DNA from 2 places in the Paenibacillus sp. BAC0078 genome. Region 2 is predicted to be linked to the other one. Evidence: a T-box and tRNA genes for the amino acid it is inferred to sense, from the RefSeq annotation. Region 2 holds a T-box; the other holds one or more tRNA genes.
What was found. A T-box is a leader RNA that pairs with one kind of tRNA and senses whether it is charged. The one in region 2 lies ahead of leuS (leucine--tRNA ligase), so its partner is inferred to be a tRNA-Leu.
Positions count from the first base shown of each region.

Region 1 (10,525 bases), on a different contig from region 2:
CGTTTGCTGAAATCATGCAGCGCTTCTTCCACCGGCTGGCCATACTCCATGCGCGCGCAGATAATATTCAGCTCAGAGATCATATCGCTGCCGCCCTCCGGGTCGAGCATGAGCAGGTCCTGCACCGCTTCACGAAAAGCATTCTCGACGGAACGGCCTGCAGACAGCGAAGAAGAGAGTGAGAATAACGTCATCTTGAATTGCAGATTCAGTGCGGCACGCCGCCGGCGGAGCAGATAGTCGCGCAGCATTCGCGGCGCATATGCCCCGCCCGGGACCAGCAGCAGAGACAGCAGAACATTGTGGTAGAAAAGAAACCCAATACCCCAGAGTAGCCCCCCTCCTGCCAGCAATGACAGGATTCTTTGCAGCGAAGTTAACGTGTACACCGTATAATCCGGCAATTGCACCTGGCTTCCACGAGCACGGGCAGCCTCCTCCGCTGATTGAGTGCCTTCCGGCCTGCCTTTGAGGGCAAAGAATTTTCTTCCAGCCTTCCGCGAACGCTGCACCTTCTTGTTCAAAATATTCAGATCACCCCCTCCTCCTTCTTCTGAACTCCGGCACTAAACCGGGACAACGGATAGTCGTGAACCCCAGCCATCCTCAGCTTGTAGTCATGCATAAGCGGATTCCCGCAAGCGACAAGACCTCCCTGCACCCGCCCGCCTCTCTCCCCTGCTTCCCGGAACTCATACAGCGGGCTCAGCGCCACCTCCCCGTCCTGCAGACCAATGACCTCACAGATTTCCACCACCCGCCGCGAACGGTCCCGCAGCCGCGACAGATGCACGAAAATATCTATCGCCGAACCGATCTGCTGGCGGACCACCGCGACAGGCAGATCGGCTGCACTCAGCACCATAGTCTCCAGGCGGCTGAGCATATCCCGCGCACTGTTCGAGTGGCCCGTACTAAGCGATCCATCATGTCCTGTGTTCATCGCCTGCAGCATATCGAGGCATTCCGCTCCCCGGACCTCCCCGACCACAATGCGGTTGGGGCGCATACGCAGCGAGGAGCGGATCAGGTCCCGGATGGTAATCTCGCCGCGGCCTTCCGTATTGGCATTTCTCGTCTCCAGCGAGACGAGGTTAGGCACGGTCACAATCTGCAGCTCGGCGGAATCCTCTACTGTAATGACACGCTCCTGCGGCGGAATGAACTGGGACAAGGCGTTCAGAAAGGTTGTCTTGCCCGAGCCGGTGCCCCCGCTGATAAAAATGTTGTATTTGGCAGCCACCAATATTTGCAGCAGCTCCGCCGCTTCCCCGCTTAACGCCTCACGGCGGATCAGTTCACTCATCGTCATCGGCGTTTCGGGAAATTTGCGGATGGTCATCGCCGGACCCTTCAGTGAAACCGGCGGCAGAACGATATTGACGCGAGAGCCATCCTTCAGCCGGGCATCCACGATTGGCGAAGAGTCGTTCACCACACGGTTCACACCGGAGACCACGGACTGGATAATATCCTCCAGCCTGCTTCTGGATTCAAAAGCCAGCGGCAACCGGCGGATGTGTCCGTCCTCCTCAACAAAAATCTCATCATGACTGTTGATCATAATCTCGGTAATCGCCGGATTATCCACCAGCGGCTGCAGCACATCCAGTCCACGGAAGGAATCGAACAGCCTCTTGACCAATTCATGCTTCTCCTGGGCGGTCAAATACCGCAGACTGTCGCGCTCTAGAATCGTCCGCTCAATATGAGCCGTAAGCTCGCGGTTCCCCACAGCGGAGGTAACATCAAGCCCTGACCGGATATCGCTGCGTAGTTCTCTGAACATCTCTTCATTCATAGAGGCTTCCGGTAAAAACACGCGGCAGCGCCGGCTCAACGAATTCCGTGCAAATCTGCAGCACCCCAGCCACAAATTGCGGCGAATTCAGGCTAAGCTCCCCGTGATGCGGCAGCGCCCAGGATGGGATGTAAGGTAGGACGGCATCAATTCTGATTTCCACAGGCATAGCCCTGTCATACGCTGAATCCGCTGCGAAATTCATAACAAATCTGCTCTTGTCCGGCACCTCCTGCAGCTTGCCTGAATTCGGATTGCTGCAATGTCCGAGCCACCTAGCCGTCTTATACAGACTGGCCTCATCATTCCTCAGCACCCACAGCAGAATGCCGCATCTCTGCAAAACAGCCTGGGCCCGCTCCTCCTCAATGCTTCCGGTATCTACAATTACGACATCATATCGTCCCGCTGCAGACAGCCGCTCCAATAGATCCAGCGTATCCGCAAGCGACATCTGCAGCATTTCCTTGAAATTCGCTACAGGTCTGAAGGAATCACTCCGAAGACTGTCCTGCCGCACAGCATATCTTTCCAGTGCAAGCCTGTCCGGCGCGGCCTCACCCTCCTCTCCTCCGCTTGCCTTCAGTTCATACAGCAGACGTTCCAGCCCTGGGGAATTTCCAGCCGGCATCCGCAGCACCAATGCACTGCTGTCCACACTTTCCAGGTTCAGATAAAAAACCGACAGACCCAGTCCGCCAAGCTGTTTGGCCAAATTTAGCGCAAGCGTGGTTTTGCCGCTGCTTCCGCTGGCCGAGACCACACCCAGAAGCAGCGTCTCTTCCTTCGGAGTGGAGGATGCCCTGCTTCGCTTCACATCACATAACCGGAGTATGGACTCCAGCAGTGACGGCAGCGACTGGTATTTGGCAATAACCTGACCGCCTGCCAGACTCCCGTGCTGCTTGCCCGAAATCTCCCCGGCTTCGCTCAGAACCGCCCACGGAACCGTGCTTCTCCCTTCCACGAGCCAAGCCTCGATAAAAGAAGGATCGCCTACAACAGCATCGGGAACCTCCTCTCCCCTCATAAATTCCACAAAGGTATCCAGCCGGCTAAACGCCGTGATCCGCAGCATTCCTCCATACTCGCTGTGATGAACGTAATGCAGCAATGGCTCAATATATTGACTCTCCCGCACGGCGAGCACGATCCTTGCCGCCATATAACCCCTCTCCTTTCCGCATAAAAGAACGCAAAAAAGCACCGCCAATAACCGTGAGATACGGTCATTGAACGGTGCTTCCGTTACTATTCCTATAATTTACAGCTATAGTAGCATATATATAAGAGCACAGCAATAGCTTTTTTAAAATTGTCGTTTTATAGCCCGCGCAGGATATTCCAATATCCGTCACTTCCCTGTATAATTCATACGTCCATTATTTACCTGGACCAAGATCATAATAAAGGAGCACATCTCACCATGAAGCTAGTACCTGGTTTTCTCGCCGTACTCACCTTGTCCGGTGCCATCAGCCTTTCGGCAGCCGCTGCAGAGCGGCCCATCACAGTCCAGATTGATCAGCAGAAGCTGAACCTGACCACCAATGCACCGGTTAAAGATCACGACTCCATCCTCATTCCTATGCGGCCCATTTTTGAGAAACTGGGGCTGAACCTGGTGTGGAACGCCAAAACAGGCACCATTACAGCAGCAAAGGAAGGCCTGACGATCACACTGCAGATTGGCAGCAAAAAAGCGAGCGTGAACGGAACCGTTAAGCAACTGGCAACCGCTCCCAAAATGATCAACAATGTCACCTACGTGCCTCTGCGTTTTGTCAGCGAAGCGACAGGAAACAGCGTCACCTGGAATGCGGCAGCAAATACCGTTGAAATCAAAAGCAATCAGAGCAGCGCGGACACCAAAGGGATTGCGGAGCTTTTCGACAAATATGTCACCTACTCCAACAAGGGCAATTCCGAAGGCTTCATAAGCCTCATTGATCCGAAATCACCGCTTGCCGCAGCAGGTCCACAGCTCAAGCAGCAGATGAATACCTTCACTACTACCACAGCGATTGTCCAGATGGACATTATTGATGTGCAGGCCAAGGAAGCGACCGTACATACGATTGAGACGACAGATAAAGTCAGCGGCCCCTTCATGTTGAATTCGAAATCGGAATATGTATATTCTCTTACCAGGAATGCAGATAACTCCGGCTGGCTGATCAGCAGCATCCAAATCAAAGGAATCCAATATATCCTCCCGGATGCTATGCTGAAAGCGGATATTACAGTTCCAAAAGCGGATGAGGATCAAATCAAGGCCACGCTGCAAGCCAACACGGATTATACCAACAAAGAAGACATGGACGGCATGCTGTCCACCATTGACGAAACTTCCGCAGCCTACGAGCAAACCAAGCAGACCTATAAACAGATCTTCCAGGCCTATGATTTAGAGACAACCGTGGAGTCCTCCAAAATCATTAGTTATTCAGATAATGAAGCCGCAATATATACCGTAGTTACAGTTAAAAAGCTAAAAGGACCGCAGTTCAACGATTCCCGGGTCAAAGCCGTCACCACGCTGAAAAAATCGGCGGACGGCAAGTGGAAGCTGGTGCAGACCTACAACCTCAATGTTGAAGCGTTGACCAAGTAAGGCGAACTGATCTTTTTCCCGTCAAAAAAACAAGCAGGCCCCAAACCGGGGTCTGCTGCTTGTTTTTACCCATAAGCACTCATAAAAACCTCCTCCGGATCTCCGGTGTCGGCACCAGGCACTGCTCATCACGGCCAAACCAGCGGTAACGGTTCCTGGCTACAAACCTGTACATGGCATCACGCAGCGGGCGGGGAACAATCATGAATACATACGCAACCGGCCACGGAAATCGCAGCCTGCGGGCTATCCGCAGCACTGCAGCAGACTCCGTATAACAAACTCCATTCTCCAGCAGCACTACCGTACTCAGCCCGTCGGGCGTAAGCCCATTATCAATCATCAGCTCACGGGAAATCTCACTCTGCAAAGGGGCGAACAGGAATCTGCCCTTGGGATCACGCGGAATAATGAACCGGACCAGCCCCTGGCACAAATGACACACCCCATCAATCAGCACAACGGACTTGCCCTCTATAGCTGTAATCCGTTCTTCCTCCACTGTCCCCACCCCTTTCTGATAATCATAGTATATCCCTGAGCGCTCCTCTTAAAAAAACAAAAACGCGGGATAAGCTCCCGCGCCATCGTAATCCGTCCATGTAATTATTCGGCAATCGCCTTGTCAATCCATTCATTCCCGATCATTTGCCCTTCGAAATCAGCGGTGAAGGCTTCCATACATCTGCAGATAAAATCTTTGCGGCAAACCGGACAAGGCGTCTTGAGCAGGCGGCTGATGTTCGTCATTTTCCATTCCGGAAACCGATTGTAGAACGCGCGGCACTCCGTTCCGTCAGCGAGCTTAACAATGAACTCGTACAATCCTTCCTTATCATTGCTGCTGGCTTTGGTCACATTCGTAATATTCGGTCTATAAGACATCTTCATCACCCATTATTTAAATTTTTGGTAGTTAATAGCACACGCGACATTAACAGATACTTAGACATAGTAAAGAATTTTAGGGGTGATGTCAACCAAAGTACGCTTTACTGCCGGCTATTTATTATTCTTCCTTATTTCTGCGTCTCTATTTAGACATTATTCCCAGGAACATGCCCCCATAGCCTTACTCAGGGTTCAAATTTTCATGGGTTAGCGACTTGATTCTTAAAATAAATAGTGTACAATTAAATTGTTATAAATATATGTGCGGGAGGTATTACTCATGAGTATTTATGATTTTGAAGTGAATACCCTGCGGGGCCAGGAAGAAACGCTCTTCAAGTACAAAGGCAAAGTGCTGCTCGTCGTGAACACAGCCAGCAAGTGCGGATTTACACCTCAGTATAAAGGTCTTCAAGAAGTGTACGATAAGTTCAAGGACCGCGGTTTTGAAGTGCTGGGCTTTCCGAGCAACCAGTTTGCCGGACAGGAGCCTGGAGACAGTGAGGACATCGCCGAATTCTGCGAAATCAACTATGGTGTAACCTTCCCGATGTATGAAAAAATTGATGTAAAAGGCAACGAAGCGCATCCGCTGTTCAAATATCTGTCCAAAGAAGCACCAGGCGTCCTGGGCTCGAAAAGCGTCAAATGGAATTTCACCAAGTTTCTGGTGGACCAGGAGGGCCGTGTGCTGAAGCGGTTTGCCCCGCAAACCACCCCGGATCAGATTGAAGCGGACATCGCCAAACTGCTGGGTTAATCTCGGGCCGCCACACGCCAAAAGATACTCTTCACGCGCGGCCATTGCCGAGTGCGAAGAGTATCTTTTTTTTGCAGAATATGCGCCTGCGCCAGTTGCTAAAATACATACAAAAAAAGCCCTTCTCACGAAGGACTTTGCTCTGTTCTTACTATATGCGGTAGAGAGGACTCGAACCTCCACGGGTATACACCCACTACCCCCTCAAGATAGCGTGTCTGCCATTCCACCACTACCGCATATGCTCCAACGAACCTCTGGGTTCTCATCCCAAAACTCGAAGAAGAAATGGTGACTCGTATGGGATTCGAACCCATGTTACCTCCGTGAAAGGGAGGTGTCTTAACCCCTTGACCAACGAGCCATATTAACAAGTATGTCCTTGTCACAACAAAAATGAGTATATCAAACTCCGAGGATTTTGACAAGATGTTTTTTTGGGAGATGTCTTTTTCAGGCGCAGCAAAGAAAATACGGAGGGCAGAAACCCTCCGCAATAGACCAACCGGACCCTCGGATTTTAACTCTTAAGGATTGACCTTGGTTTCGAAAGTTTGTTTTCCATCAACGAATTTCAGAACAACAGCCGCTTTAACCGGGTCATGGGACTCGTTCAGCGTAATTTTGCCGGTAGCCAGCTGCAAATCCTTGGTCGCTGCCAAAGCGTCCTTGATCTTGGCAGGGTCAGCCTCACCCGCACGGGAAATTGCATCGGCAACCAGCTTCAGCGCATCATAGCCCAGAGCTGCCATGCCGTCCGGCACCGCGCCGCCATTGGCTGCTTTGTAGGCGTCAACGAAAGATTTGACTTCTGTGGCAGTATCCTCCGGCGAGTAGTGATTGGACATGTAAGTGTCCTTCAGCGCATCTGCACCAGCTATTTCCGCAAGCTGCGGGGAATCCCAGCCATCGCCGCCCAGGAACGGAGCAGTGATGCCCATTTCACGGGCCTGCTTCAGGATTTTACCCACCTCTTCATAATAGCCCGGCAGATAAATAACATCCGGGTTCGCGGCCTTGATCCGTGTCAGCACGGCTTTGAAGTCAGAATCCTTTTGCTGGTAAGACTCTTGGCTCAGCACCTCTCCGCCTTTTGACTTGAAGGTTTCTTCAAAAAACTTCTGCAGACCTTTGGAATAGTCACTCGAAGTATCGGTGTAGATTACCGCTGTTTTGGCTTTCAGGGAGTCTGTTGCAAAGTTTGCCATAACCTGCCCTTGGAAAGGATCAATGAAGGCCGCGCGGAACACCCATTCATTCACTTTGCTGGTACGTTCGTCAACCGTAACCTTAGGGTTGGTAGCTCCCACTGAAACGAGCGGAATTTTCTTTTCTGTGGCTACAGGAACGATACCCAAAGTATTCGTCGATGTGGAGGCTCCGATGATCGTCACAACCTTATCATTGGTTATCAGCTTCTGGGCAACCTGTGTGGCTTCCTCAGATTTCGAGGCATTATCGGCTACAATAAGCTCCAGCTTCTTGCCGAGTATACCGCCTGCGTCGTTGATCTGCTGCACCGCCAGCTTCGCGCCCTTTGATGCGGAGTCGCCAAAAGAAGCCTGGCCGCCTGTAAGCTCAAGGTCAGCACCGATTTTGATGGTATCCCCGCCAGCATTGCCTCCACTTGCAGAGTTGCCGCTGCTCTCTTTGTTGTTGCTGCCACAGCCCGAAGCTAATACCGCTATCAGTACCGTCGACAAAATAATGGCCCCAATTTTCTTCATAGTTTCTCCCAGCCTCCCGAATAAATAAATTTTATATATGTTGTTTCTGTGATGTTACATGCAGGCTACGGCACTAATGTCCGAGGTATGCCATTTTGATTTCCTCCGAATCAGCCAATTCCTTGGCGTCGCCTTCCAGCACCACTCTTCCGGTTTCCAGCACATAAGCGCGGTGGGCGATTTTTAGTGCCTGATGCGCATTTTGCTCAACCAGCAGCACTGTCGTGCCGGCAGCATTAACTTCCTTGATGATGTTGAAAATATCCTGTACCAGCAGCGGGGCCAGGCCCATGGATGGTTCATCGAGAAGCAGCAGCTTAGGGTGGCCCATAAGTGCCCGCCCCATAGCCAGCATCTGCTGCTCGCCGCCGGATAAGGTGCCGGCCTGCTGCTTTTTACGCTCCAGAAGCTTCGGGAAGGTCGTGTAGACTTTTTCAAAATCAGCCGGGAGGCTTGTGGAATCCTGCAAGTAAGCGCCAAGCTCCAGATTCTCCTCTACCGACATATTAGCGAATACGCGCCGTCCTTCGGGACAATGAATCAAGCCCTCCTTAACGATGGCCTGAACACTTTGGCCGGTGATTGATTTATCCAGAAAGTCGATGCTGCCCATCTTCGGCTTAAGCAGCCCTGAAAGTGTCTTGAGCAGCGTAGATTTGCCGGCACCATTGGCACCGATCAGCGTCACAATTTCTCCTTGTTTGACTTCAATGCTAAGCTCTTTCAGAGCATGAATAGCCCCATAATAAACGTTGATTCCTTGTACCTTCAGCATAGCCCTTACGCCTCCTGTCCCAAATACGCTTCGATAACCTTGGGATTACTGCGAATCTCCAGAGGCGTCCCCTCTGCAATCAGCATGCCGCGGTCGAGCACATAAATCCGGTCGCATACTCCCATCACAAGCGACATATCGTGCTCAATCAGGAGAATGGTAAGGTCAAATTCCTTGCGAATCCAGGCGATCAGGTTCATCAGATCACGCGTTTCATTCGGGTTCATGCCTGCTGCCGGCTCATCAAGCAATAGCAGCCTGGGACCGGCGGCAAGCGCCCGGGCGATTTCAAGACGCCGCTGATTTCCATAGCTGAGATTGCTGGCAACCTCTTCGCTCTGGTCAGCAAGATTGAATATTTTCAGAATATCCATAGCCTTCCGCGTAATTTCGTCCTCTTCCTTGAAATGCTTCGGCAACCGGAGCATGGAGGTGAGCAGAGAGTGTCCGGCATGCTGGTGAAAGGCAATTTTGACATTTTCCAATACGGTCATTGATGTGAACAGCCGAATGTTCTGAAAGGTCCGTGCGGCTCCCTTGTGGTTAATCTTATAGGGCTTCATACCGCCGATGGATTCGTTGTTAAGGATGATGCTGCCTGTAGAGGGCGGGTATACCCCTGTCAGCAAATTGAACAGCGTTGTTTTCCCGGCACCGTTAGGCCCGATCAGGCCAATCAGCTCACCCCGGTCAATATGAAGGGACACTTCACACAGCGCCTTAAGTCCACCAAAAGATCGGCTAGCCTCCTTAACATCAAGAAGTACTGCTGCCTTTGATTGCGTCATTTGACTCTGCCTCCTTTTTACCGAACTTGCCCAGCGAAAATTTAGTACTGCCAAGCAGGCCGCTTGGACGGAAGATCATCATCAGGATCAGCACAATCGAATAAATAATCATCCGCCATTCCGGGACTTCACGCAGATAGGTGTACAGCAGGGTAACGAATACCGCGCCAACGATGGAGCCGGCGGTACTGCCGAGCCCCCCGAGCACAACCATAACGATGATTTCGAAGGACTTCAGGAAGTTAAAGCTCCCTGGAGTAATCACGTAGAACGTATGCGCGGACAATCCGCCCGCAATACCGGCGAACAAAGCGCCGATGGTAAAAGCGATAATTTTGTAGCGTGTCGTATTAATCCCCATCGCCTCAGCGGCAATTTCATTCTCACGTATCGCAATACAGGCCCGGCCGTGGGTGGATCTGATAAAGTTATTGATCACTACAACCGTAATCAAGGTGAATAAGAACAGCAGGGTCCATGTGGTTTTGGCCGGAATGCCGCTAAGCCCGGAAGCCCCGCCTACGTATTCCGTGTTCAGCATAATGATGCGGATAATCTCACCGAACCCAAGGGTGGCAATCGCCAGATAGTCGCCATTGAGCCGCAGTGTAGGCATACCGATCAAGACCCCAAACACCGCTGCCACTAGCCCGCTGGCAATAATCGCCGCAATGAATGGAACATTGTAATCCAGCGTCAGGATAGCCGAGGTATACGCCCCCACTGACATAAACCCTGCATGACCGATGGAAAATTGTCCGGTGATCCCTGTAATCAAGTTGAGCGATACCGCAAGCATGATGTTGACACCGATCAACAGCAGTGTGGATCTGTTCACATCACTGAGAATTCCTGTTGTTAGCAGAACTTGTACAATGGCATAGAACGCGAGAGCAACAATAATGCCGACCCAGAAATTTTTGTTCAGCTTTTTCACGCCGCTCCCCTCCTATACTTTCTCCCGGACATTCTTGCCGAACAGCCCGGATGGTCTAAAGATAAGGATCAGGATCAGCACGGCAAAAGCCACACCGTCACGCCAGGAGGAAAATCCGAGTGAAGAAATTTCCGTCTCTACCGTTCCAAGCAGCAATCCGCCTACAAGCGCTCCCGGGATACTTCCGATTCCGCCGAGTACCGCAGCTACAAAAGCTTTAAGACCTGGCATA
Region 1 is NZ_JBTLRW010000005.1:282,589-293,113, forward strand. Features, by position in the region: gene ACX1DY_RS12560 (type II secretion system F family protein) at 1-524, opposite strand, end outside; gene ACX1DY_RS12565 (CpaF family protein) at 530-1,801, opposite strand; gene ACX1DY_RS12570 (hypothetical protein) at 1,794-2,966, opposite strand; gene ACX1DY_RS12575 (stalk domain-containing protein) at 3,228-4,415, shown strand; gene ACX1DY_RS12580 (thiol-disulfide oxidoreductase DCC family protein) at 4,495-4,917, opposite strand; gene ACX1DY_RS12585 (hypothetical protein) at 5,022-5,300, opposite strand; gene ACX1DY_RS12590 (glutathione peroxidase) at 5,587-6,066, shown strand; tRNA gene ACX1DY_RS12595 (tRNA-Leu) at 6,223-6,305, opposite strand; tRNA gene ACX1DY_RS12600 (tRNA-Glu) at 6,356-6,430, opposite strand; gene ACX1DY_RS12605 (ABC transporter substrate-binding protein) at 6,594-7,793, opposite strand; gene ACX1DY_RS12610 (ABC transporter ATP-binding protein) at 7,867-8,568, opposite strand; gene ACX1DY_RS12615 (ABC transporter ATP-binding protein) at 8,574-9,356, opposite strand; gene ACX1DY_RS12620 (branched-chain amino acid ABC transporter permease) at 9,325-10,293, opposite strand; gene ACX1DY_RS12625 (branched-chain amino acid ABC transporter permease) at 10,306-10,525, opposite strand, start outside.
Region 1: it encodes a tRNA-Leu, which carries the amino acid that the T-box ahead of leuS (leucine--tRNA ligase) is inferred to sense. The anticodon was not compared.

Region 2 (10,525 bases):
AACTGCGACGATGAAGAGCGACGGCGAGCTGCTGAAGAAGCTGGAACAAAAAAGCTTTCAAAAAATCATCTTCGCGGACAGCGGCATCGGGGAATTTGACAAATTCGTCGACAAATGGAAAGCCTACGGGGGGTTAACTGAAACCTCGGAGGTCAATGCCTGGGACCGCAGCCGCCGATGAGTGCCGCAGGGACAAGAAACCGCCTTGATCAAGGCGGTTTCTTGTCGAAAGTAGCGCCGGAGCTTCTTACTTGCCCGACGATTGATCCGGAGTATAGCGGAACTGGTCATAGTAAGCGTGAAGCGGGACTTTGCCGTCAAACGGCTCCAGCCAGGAATCCACGCCTATCCCGTTCCAGAGATTCATCATAATGCGGACTGGAGTGGAGGGAATGTTCTCGGTGGCCGTGTGAACGGGTCGGCCGTCGATGTACCAGGTAATAGAATCCTTCTTCCAGTCGAAGCCGTACCAGTGAAATTCCTGTGAGGCGTCAAAGTCGAGGTCAATCACCTGTTCGTGCTTTCCTACGCCGTCAGTGAAGTAATTAAACTGCACCTGCCGCGTATTCTTGCCCAAAAATTCAATGTCAATCTCATCCCAAGGCTCCCCTTCCGAGGGACCGGTGTAAGTGAAAAAGGAAGAGACCACACCGGGATTGGCCGCTGGCTTCATCTTAATTTCATATTTGCCATAGCCGTACTTCTCCAGCGAACGGTATTCTGCACCGTCGAACTCGCCGGGAGACGGACTAGTAAGTGACAGGGTCATGAGATCGTCACCTGCGAATGAAATGTTGTTCTCCCGCCAGGTGCAGTTGAACATGTCTCCGTTGGAATAGCCATCTGTTTTCTTCCATAATTTTGTGTTGAACTCTGAGAAATTGTCCTTTACGACTCCAGCCTCGGACTTGGATACTGAAGCGAAGGCCCATATGCCCCATACTGCGGCCGACAGAGCCGCTACCGCTGCGGACACTTTGATTAACCTGCTGCGATTCAATGCTGTTCCTCCTGTGATATTGTCTTGCTATTATCGTACTGAATGCCGGCTTAGGCCGCCATACCAATGTGTCAATCCGAATAACAAATTCTGAAGATACGGGATTGCTTATAGAAAAAAGGACCCCGGAAGGCACCATCTGTGCAGCCGCCGGGGTCTGACTTTAGCTTTTAGTTGCTTGTATATTTCAACCAATCATAATAAGCGTACAGCGGATTGGCTCCGTTATATGAACCGAGCCAGGAGTCTACACCGGTTCCGTTCCAGAGATTCATCATGATTTTCCCGGGCTGGGATGGTATATTGCTGGTTGCCGTATGCTTCAAGCCGCCATCCACATACCATTTAATGTAGCCTGACTGCCAGTCGAAGGCATACGTATGATATCCTTGGGAAGCGTCAAATCCAAGATCCACGATCTTCTCATGGCCGCCAACGCCGTTCGTGTAATAATTGAACTGGACCTTGGTGGTATCTTTACCCAGAAACTCGATATCTATTTCATCCCAGGGGGTCCCGTCGGAAGGTCCGGTATAGGTGAAAAAGGAGGAGACGATTCCGCTGTTCTTGGCCGGCATCATGCTGACCTCATATTTCCCATAGCCATATTTGTTTGTAGACCGATACTCTGCACCGTCAAACTTATTGTAGCTGGAGCTGGTCAGTGCAAGGCGAAGCTGCCCGCCGCCTGTAAACGAAATATTGTTTGCGCGCCAGGTGCAGTTAAACATACCTCCATTGGAATAGCCGTCGGCTTTTTGCCAGGTTGCGGAATTGAAGTAGGTTAGCGGCTCATAAAAAACGGTGGCTGCCGAAACAGACGGAGCTCCCGCCAGCAATCCGGCAAGCAGCAAAGTTAGACCTGCACCGCAAAATTTTTTCAACCTTTTCATATAAAAGCATCCCTCCTCGAAATGAAAGCGTTTTACATTATGATTTTATTCAACTCCGATTCCGTCCACCATACCAACTTCTGAACCGGGATAACAAAAAACCAATTTTTTGTTCGGAAAAAGGTTATTTCGCCTTTCTCCCACACATACTGATATTGCATGGCTTGTTCGGGGCTGCATTTAATCGGGAGGGATAACATGGAGCAATGGTCCCAAAGTAAATGGTTCCGCTGGATGATCGGAGTGCTGCTCGCCCTGATCATTTTATATTTCGTATGGCTGCTTCGCCCGATGCTGCAGGGGATCTTCGTGTTTCTGAAGGAGATTCTTGCGCCGTTTCTGGCAGCCATGATCATCTCATATGTTCTGAACCCTGTAGTCAGTATGCTGGCCGGCCGCAAAATGCCGCGCAGCGTTGCGGTGCTCCTGATCTATGCCGTATTCCTGACTTCGATTGCGGTGATTGCCATCAACCTCATTCCCATGTTCATCGAACAGCTTGAGGAACTGAATGAGCATTTGCCAGAAATGACACTGCATGCGCAGGGCCTTATGAGGAATATGAATTCAAGGCTGATCCCGCCCGGTGTGGAGCTTGGCATGAACAACTGGTTTTATCAGATGGAAAATCGTTTGGCCGAAGGCATTTCCCACTTTCTCGATAATATCGGATCGACGATAGGCGTATTGTTCAACGCATTCATCGTGCCTTTTCTTGTGTTCTATATTCTTAAGGATTTCGATGTGTTCGAACGGGCGATTGTCTCCTGTCTGCCCCGCTCACGGCGCAAGTCAATGGTTAAGCTGTTAAAAGATATTGATGATGCGCTCGGCAACTATATACGCGGACAGTTCCTCGTCTGTGTCATCATCGGTGTGCTGGCCTATATCGGCTATGCGATTATCGGCATGCCCTATGCTCTGCTGTTCGCCTGTGTGGTAGCCGTGTTCAACATCGTTCCTTATATGGGCCCGTTCCTGGGTGCGGCGCCGGCAATCGTGATGGCTTCAACGCTTTCGCTGCGTCTTGTGCTGCTGGTAGCAGTGGTGAACACCCTTTGCCAAATGCTGGAGAGCAATGTCATTTCGCCTCAGGTGGTGGGCCGTACGCTGCATCTGCATCCGCTGATGATTATTTTCGCGCTGCTGGTGGGCGGAGAATTGGCCGGGATGATCGGGCTGATCCTGGCTGTGCCTGTTTTTGCGGCCGGAAAAGTCGTGATCCAGCATTTCATCACCTATTATATCCGGCGTAAGCCGGTGTAACAGCAGGGCATCTCTTACGGATTTTTTTAAACCCTTGCCTTCAAAATTTCAGGAATAAATAACTGAGGTGGAATTTCTCCATTTCATTCCGCTGGGTAACCTCCCCCCGGATGGTTAGTGGGAAAACTCCACTTAATTCCTTATAAAATCACTGAATGGATGGAAATGGAGAGAATTAGGTCTACTTTTTCCATCTAATCACCAAAAAATCGGTAAAATTCGCAAATTAGGTTTCCTTTTTCCACTTCATTCAATCTCACAGTTCATTTCGTAAGCGTTGCCCGGGGTGTAACAGGCAAATCATTGACTGGATAGGGTTCTTTTGTATATAATGTGGTGAATATTACTGATTTACAATCAGGAAGCATAGCAGTGCGATGAAGAGGAGTATTAATTCGTGTGACCGTTATTGCAGAGAGCCGGCGCAAGGTGCGAGCCGGTTAACGGAGAAGAGTGAACTCACCTCGGAGTAACGGCGCAAGCCGCAGGTGGCCGCAAGCTTGAAGCTGCGAAGCCCGCGCGTGAACCGTCGTCGTCTCACCCCCGTTATAGGGTGTCAAAGTGAGTGGCAGATAAAGCATATCCGCCGCTAACTAGGGTGGTACCACGGGAATTTCAACCTCTCGTCCCTAGCGATTATACGCTAGGGATGGGAGGTTTTTTTGCAGTATTGGACCTGTCAGGAATCTGGTTCCGGCAGGATAACTGTCTGCTTGAGGCACACGAAGGCAGACATCCACCACAGCGGAACAGCGAGTCCTGAGCTGGTCCTTGGACTTTGCCGGCCCGTTAGGTAAAACGGGTTAGTATTTTAAATTTTTGAAGAGATAAAGGAACGGAAAGAAATTTTGGAGCTGGAGCAACGTTAGTGGCCGCCTTTATTCTCGGATTTCTACCGCGAAGAGCGGTTCAAATCAAGAAATCGGAGAATAACAGCGGGCGGAAGCCCAAACATTTCTGGTAGTGACCCTACTCTGCATATTTTTTACAAAGGCGTTTAACTAAGTAAGCAACACTCCAAGGAGGAGCATAAGATGAGCGACAACAAATTTAGCACTGAGCCTCAAGCAGGCTACCGTGCGCAAACCATCGAGCCGAAATGGCAAAAATTCTGGGATGATAACAAGACCTTCAAGACAGGCGAAGATGCGGGTAAGCCGAAATTCTACGCGCTGGATATGTTCCCGTATCCTTCAGGCGCAGGGCTGCACGTCGGCCACCCGGAAGGCTATACAGCTACGGATATCGTCTCCCGCTACAAACGGATGCGAGGCTATAACGTGCTGCACCCGATGGGCTGGGATGCCTTCGGACTTCCTGCTGAGCAGTATGCAATGGATACCGGACAGCATCCGCGCGACATTACAGTTAAGAACATTGATAACTTCCGCCGCCAGATCAAGTCGCTGGGCTTCTCCTATGACTGGGACCGCGAGATCAGCACAACCGATCCGGAGTACTACAAGTGGACGCAGTGGATTTTTATCCAGTTGTATAACCGTGGCTTGGCGTATGTGGCAGAGGTATCGGTCAACTGGTGTGAAGCGCTGGGAACGGTGCTGGCCAACGAAGAAGTCATCGACGGTAAAAGCGAGCGCGGCGGCCACCCCGTGGTCCGCAAACCGATGCGCCAGTGGATTCTCAAGATTACGGAATATGCTGAACGCCTGCTTGAAGATCTGGAAGAGCTGGACTGGGAAGAAAGCATCAAGGATATGCAGCGCAACTGGATCGGAAAATCCACCGGCGCTGAGGTGATCTTCGCGATTGAAGGTCATGATGCGAGCCTGGAGGTATTCACCACCCGCCCGGACACTTTGTTCGGCGCAAGCTATTGCGTGCTGGCACCGGAGCATAAATTGGTAGACCTCATTACGACAGAGGAGCAGAAGGCGGCAGTTGCGGAATACCGTGACAAGGCTTCGCGCAAAAGCGACCTTGAACGTACGGATCTGGCCAAGGAGAAAAGCGGCGTATTTACCGGCGCTTATGCCATCAATCCGGTGAATGGCGCACAGGTGCCGATCTGGATCGCCGATTATGTGCTTGCCGGGTACGGAACGGGAGCAATTATGGCGGTACCTGGGCATGACACCCGCGACTGGGAATTCGCCAAGCAGTTCGGGCTGAACATTGTGGAGGTTGTGCAGGGCGGCAATGTCGAAGAAGAAGCCTACGCCGGAGACGGACCGCATGTGAATTCCGATTTCCTGAATGGCCTGGAGAATAAAGAAGCGATTGCCACAATGATATCCTGGCTGGAAGAGAAAGGCAGCGGCAAAGGCAAAGTAACCTACCGCCTGCGCGACTGGCTGTTCAGCCGCCAGCGCTACTGGGGCGAGCCGATTCCAATTCTGCATCTGGAAGACGGCACGATGAAGACCGTTCCGGTGGACCAACTGCCGCTGCTGCTGCCTGAAGTGGATTCAATCCGTCCTTCGGGCACTGGTGAATCCCCGCTGGCAAATGTGACCGAGTGGGTCGAAACGGTTGATCCCGAGACCGGCATGAAAGCCCGCCGGGAGACGAACACCATGCCGCAATGGGCTGGAAGCTGCTGGTATTACCTGCGCTACATTGACCCGCGCAACGACAAGGAGTTGTGCTCACCGGAGAAGCAAAAGGAATGGCTACCGGTTGACCTGTACATCGGTGGAGCCGAGCATGCAGTGCTCCATTTGCTCTACGCCCGTTTCTGGCACAAGGTGCTGTATGATCTTGGCGTGGTCGATACAAAAGAGCCGTTCCACAAGCTGGTGAACCAGGGGATGATCCTGGGGAATAATAATGAGAAGATGAGTAAATCACGGGGCAACGTCATTAACCCGGATGAAATTGTGGAAGCCTATGGCGCGGATACACTTCGTGTCTATGAAATGTTCATGGGGCCGCTGGAAGCCACAAAGCCGTGGAATGAAAAAGGCGTAGAGGGCATTCACCGCTTCCTTTCCCGCGTATGGCGTCTGTTCGTGAATGAGGATGGCAGCATCAGCGCTAAAATCACCCCGGACGGCGGCACCGACGAGTTCAAGCGGACTTGGCACAAGACGCTGAAGAAGGTTACCGAGGACTTCGAGCATCTGCGCTTCAATACGGCGATCAGCCAACTGATGATTTTCATCAACGATGCTTACAAGCAGGAAACCTTGTCTACTGAAGCAGCAGAGCATTTCGTACAGATGCTGTCACCGCTTGCACCGCATATTGCCGAAGAGCTGTGGCAACTGCTCGGGCATGAAGGAAGCATCAGCTATGTGGCTTGGCCGGCTTATGATGAAGCCTGGACGGTGGATGCCGAGGTGGAGATCGTCGTGCAGGTAAATGGTAAAATCGTACAGCGCGCGCTGATCGCGCAGGATATGAGTCAGGAAGATATGCAAAACCATGCATTGTCGCTTCCGAATGTGAAGGCGGCAGTCGAGGGCAAAACCGTACGCAAGATCATTGCGGTTCCCGGCAAGCTGGTTAATATTGTAGTGGGTTAAGCGAAGAACGCAATTCTGCCCGCAGCAACGGAGTTATCCGTGCTGCGGGCTTTATTGGTTTAAGGCAGCTTTGAAGGCAAAGGGCCGGCGTTGTGGCGGGTTGTTAGCGGTCCAGCGGAGTTTGAATGATGCCGCCTGTGCCGAACAGAATGTCGAGCTTATCGACATCTTCATCGTATTTTTCATGTGTGGTGGTGATCAGGCGTTCGAAAACGCCGTCGAGACTGGTGCGCAGATGGTTCAGCGCTTCCGCTGTAATGCCGCCGCGCACGGCTACCCGCTCTTGCAGCTCCTGCGGAGTGAATCCGCCTTCTGTCAGCAGCTTGCCTGTACCGAGCAGCATTTCACCGGCCAGCCGGGTAAGCAAGGCTTCTTCTATGCCAGTGGCTTCTACCGCAGCCTCAATCCACCGCTCAATGAAATAGCTGATGAACGCAGGGCCGCAACTGGAAAAATCCGAGGCAATCCGGGTATGCGTCTCCTGTATTTCCAATGGAACGCCTATGAAAGACAACAGATGAAGCAGCAGTAGCCTGTCTTTTTTATTAATTCTGCTGCCAAATATGCAAAGTGAAGTCCCGCTTTTGACAGAGTGGGTGATACTGGGGATAACTTTGGCAATTTTGGATGGCAGAGCGGATTCCAAGTGATAGAGCATCACAGGGCTGGTGATGGAGACAACAATTTGCTCGCTGCGCAGGCATGTTGAGATTTCCTCTGTCAGCGTTTTGAATTCCAGCGGTTTTACACATATGAAAAGGATATCGCTTCCGGCCGCGATCTCTCTGTTGCTGCCAATGGATAGGCCTGGATGGCGTTCTTGAAGCTGCAGCAGTTTGTTCTGGCTGCGGTTGCCGGCAAGCACATCGCACGGCTCAAATGCTCCCGAAGAAAGAAAGGCGTCGATGAGCAGACTGCCCATGCTGCCTGTTCCGATAAATCCCACCTTCATCCTAGGGTACCTCCTTTCTGATGTCGCTATTGCTTGCAGCAGTACTCTTCGTTAAGTCTATGCACAGGAGTCTTGGACAAATGACAGGTTTTAAGCGGATTATTGAATAAAATTCCAGTTTATTGTAGGAGGAGGGCTTCATGAACAAAAGAATACTGGCTTTGGTCATTGCCGCCGGATTGCTGGGCGGCGGGCTTGTGTGGGCAGCGGACCGCGAGGAGGACAGTGGTATTGCTGGCTGGAAGACACTCAATGCCAGCATGGCGCAGGCTCTAGGCTCAGCGGACAAGGGGGCGACATCGGCTGCGGCTGGCGGGAGCAGCGTGGAGGAGAGCAGCAAGCCAGGCGAGGAGCGCGGGGAGAAGGGGGCAGGCACAGGGAAGGAAGGTAGCGCAGGGAAGGAAGATGCAGCATCCACAGTGGCGGCAGCTAATGCTGCGAGAAGTGTCGGCGCAGAAGCGGTAACACCGCCAGGAAATGGCGCAGGGACGCCTGTTTCTGGCAGTAATGTAGGAGCTGAGGCCGGTGCTGGGAACAGTGCAGGTGCTGCGGCGGGTGCTGGAAGTGGGGAAACTTCTACAAGCCAAACATTCGTGGACGGCAAAATTAACGTCAACACAGCGGATGCTGCTGCACTGATGAATCTGCCGGGAATCGGTGCGAAGAAGGCGCAGGCGATTATAGATTACCGCAGCAGCAAGGGGGCTTTCCGCAGCCTGTCTGATTTGGGTGAAGTGAAGGGAATTGGGCCGAAGTTGCTGGAAAAGCTGAAGCCGCTCGTGATATTCTGAGAGTGACCGGGTGTGCAACCATTGTCCTAGTGGAAGCTTGCTGCAATATGCTACAATAATGATCAACTATTGAAGGGAAAGTGGAGATTACTGATGACTGTAGCCTACCGTAAGAATTGGGATACTTATTTCATGGATATTGCCTGCATGGTCTCCACACGCTCGCGGTGTCCCCGCCGCCATGTTGGCGCCGTGCTGGTGCAAGGTAAGAAGCTGCTGGGCACTGCTTACAATGGAGCGCCGATGGGGGTGCCGGATTGCTCGGAAGCGGGCTGCATGGTCTCTGAGCAATATGAACGGGAAATGGTTAACGGGGTAGAGACGATGGTGATGAAGCAGCGCTGCATCCGCACCATCCACGCCGAGCAGAATCTGCTGCTGTTCACGGACCGGAGCGACCGGGAAGGCAGTACCGTCTATGTTACTGATGAACCGTGCTGGACCTGCGCCAATATGCTGGCTAACAGCGGAATTGTGGAGATCGTCTATCTGCGGCCCTACCGCAAGGATATGGAGAAGGTAGAGGCGATGCTGCGCTCCAAAGGGATTATCTTCCGCCAGTTGGAGAATTATGAGCCGCCGAAGGAAACGATGATCACCGTATCGGAATAGCCGGAAGGCTGCCGCAGTCGAATAGGCATAAGCTTCAGGGGAAGAACCTCTGTACTACGCGTTTTTTGCGTATGCAGGGGTTCTTTTGTTTGTGTACGGATGTGTATATAGGGAGGAACGTTCATGAAAAAAAGGCCGCTGTTAAGCTTCATAGTATGCTGGATTGCAGGCAGCTCGGCAGGCTGCTTGTTCTCCGGGCAGAAGCTGCTGATTTACTTGGCGGGCTGTCTGCTGCTGCTCATCATCTTTGCTGTCAGCGCAAGAATCGGATGGAGAAATTTAGCGGTGTTCGGACTGGCGCTTATTGCGGCAGCCCTGTACTGGGAATGGAACGAGGGGCGCAACGTCAGTCTGCTGCCGGAAGCGCTGGGACATTCGGCAGCGGAGCTGAATGAGTCCTATGTACAAGCCGAAGGCGTGATCACTTCACCTGTGGAACGGGACGGGGACCGGGTTGATTTTACTGTAAAGCTGTCGCAACTAGGAGCGAGCGGGGAAGGAGAGCATCCGCAGGAAGGAGCACAGAAGCGGGAAGGACAAGTGGCAGGCGAGTTAATCGCTGTGCAAATCAAGCTCCAGGCTGAAGCCGAAATCGCCACTGCTGCCAAGTGGAGGAGAGGCGATCAGGTAGTGCTTAAGGGACAGCTTGTGCAGCCTGCGGAAGCGCGTAATTTCGGCGGATTTGACTATCGGGAGTATTTGCTGACTAAGAGAATTCATTGGCTCATCAAGGGAGAAGGCGTGGAAAGTGTACAAGCCTCGCCCCCGGCATCCTGGCGGCTATCAAGCATTTTGCGCTGGAATGATGCGGCGCGCGCCGCTCTTGGTGCGGAGATGGACCGCTTATTTCAGGAGCCGCACGGGGGATACATGAAAGGATTGGTCCTGGGCATTCAGGACGCCCTGGACGAAGAGACGTTCAAGCAGTTCTCGCAGCTTGGACTGACGCACATCCTGGCGATTTCGGGTATGCATGTGGCGGTGTATGTCGGGGTTATTTTGTTTCTGCTGCGACGCTGCCGCCTGACCAGAGAAACGGCTCTAACCATTACCGTGATACTTGTGCCTGTGTACGTGCTGCTGTCCGGCGCGGGGCCGTCCATTGTGCGGGCGGGGATTATGAGCATGATCGCCTTGCTAGCCGCCCGGTTCGGGCTGCTGAAGGATGGAATGAATATTCTCGCTGCGGCGGCGCTGATTATGCTGGTCTGGAATCCGTATCTGCTGCTGAGTGTCAGCTTCCAGTTGTCCTTTCTCGTTACGGCCGGACTTATGGTCTATATGCCGCTTGCCGCGCCTTTGCTACGCAGGTTGCCCCGTTGGCTGGGCAGTGCGGTATCGGTGACACTGATCGCGCAGCTGGTGTCTTTTCCGCTGACGATTTATTACTTTAATCAGTTTTCACTGCTGTCCTTTGCCGCTAATCTGGTGTTTGTCCCCTTTATTACTTTTCTGGTGCTGCCGCTGGGGACGCTGGCGCTGTTGCTTGGCCGGCTCTGGAACGCTGCTGCCGGTGTGAGCGCGCA
Region 2 is NZ_JBTLRW010000003.1:410,732-421,256, reverse strand. Features, by position in the region: gene ACX1DY_RS08695 (extracellular solute-binding protein) at 1-181, shown strand, start outside; gene bglS (beta-glucanase) at 248-955, opposite strand; gene bglS (beta-glucanase) at 1,171-1,893, opposite strand; gene ACX1DY_RS08680 (AI-2E family transporter) at 2,092-3,159, shown strand; T-box leader at 3,528-3,793, shown strand; gene leuS (leucine--tRNA ligase) at 4,194-6,644, shown strand; gene comER (late competence protein ComER) at 6,748-7,596, opposite strand; gene ACX1DY_RS08665 (ComEA family DNA-binding protein) at 7,737-8,387, shown strand; gene ACX1DY_RS08660 (deoxycytidylate deaminase) at 8,481-8,999, shown strand; gene ACX1DY_RS08655 (ComEC/Rec2 family competence protein) at 9,123-10,525, shown strand, end outside.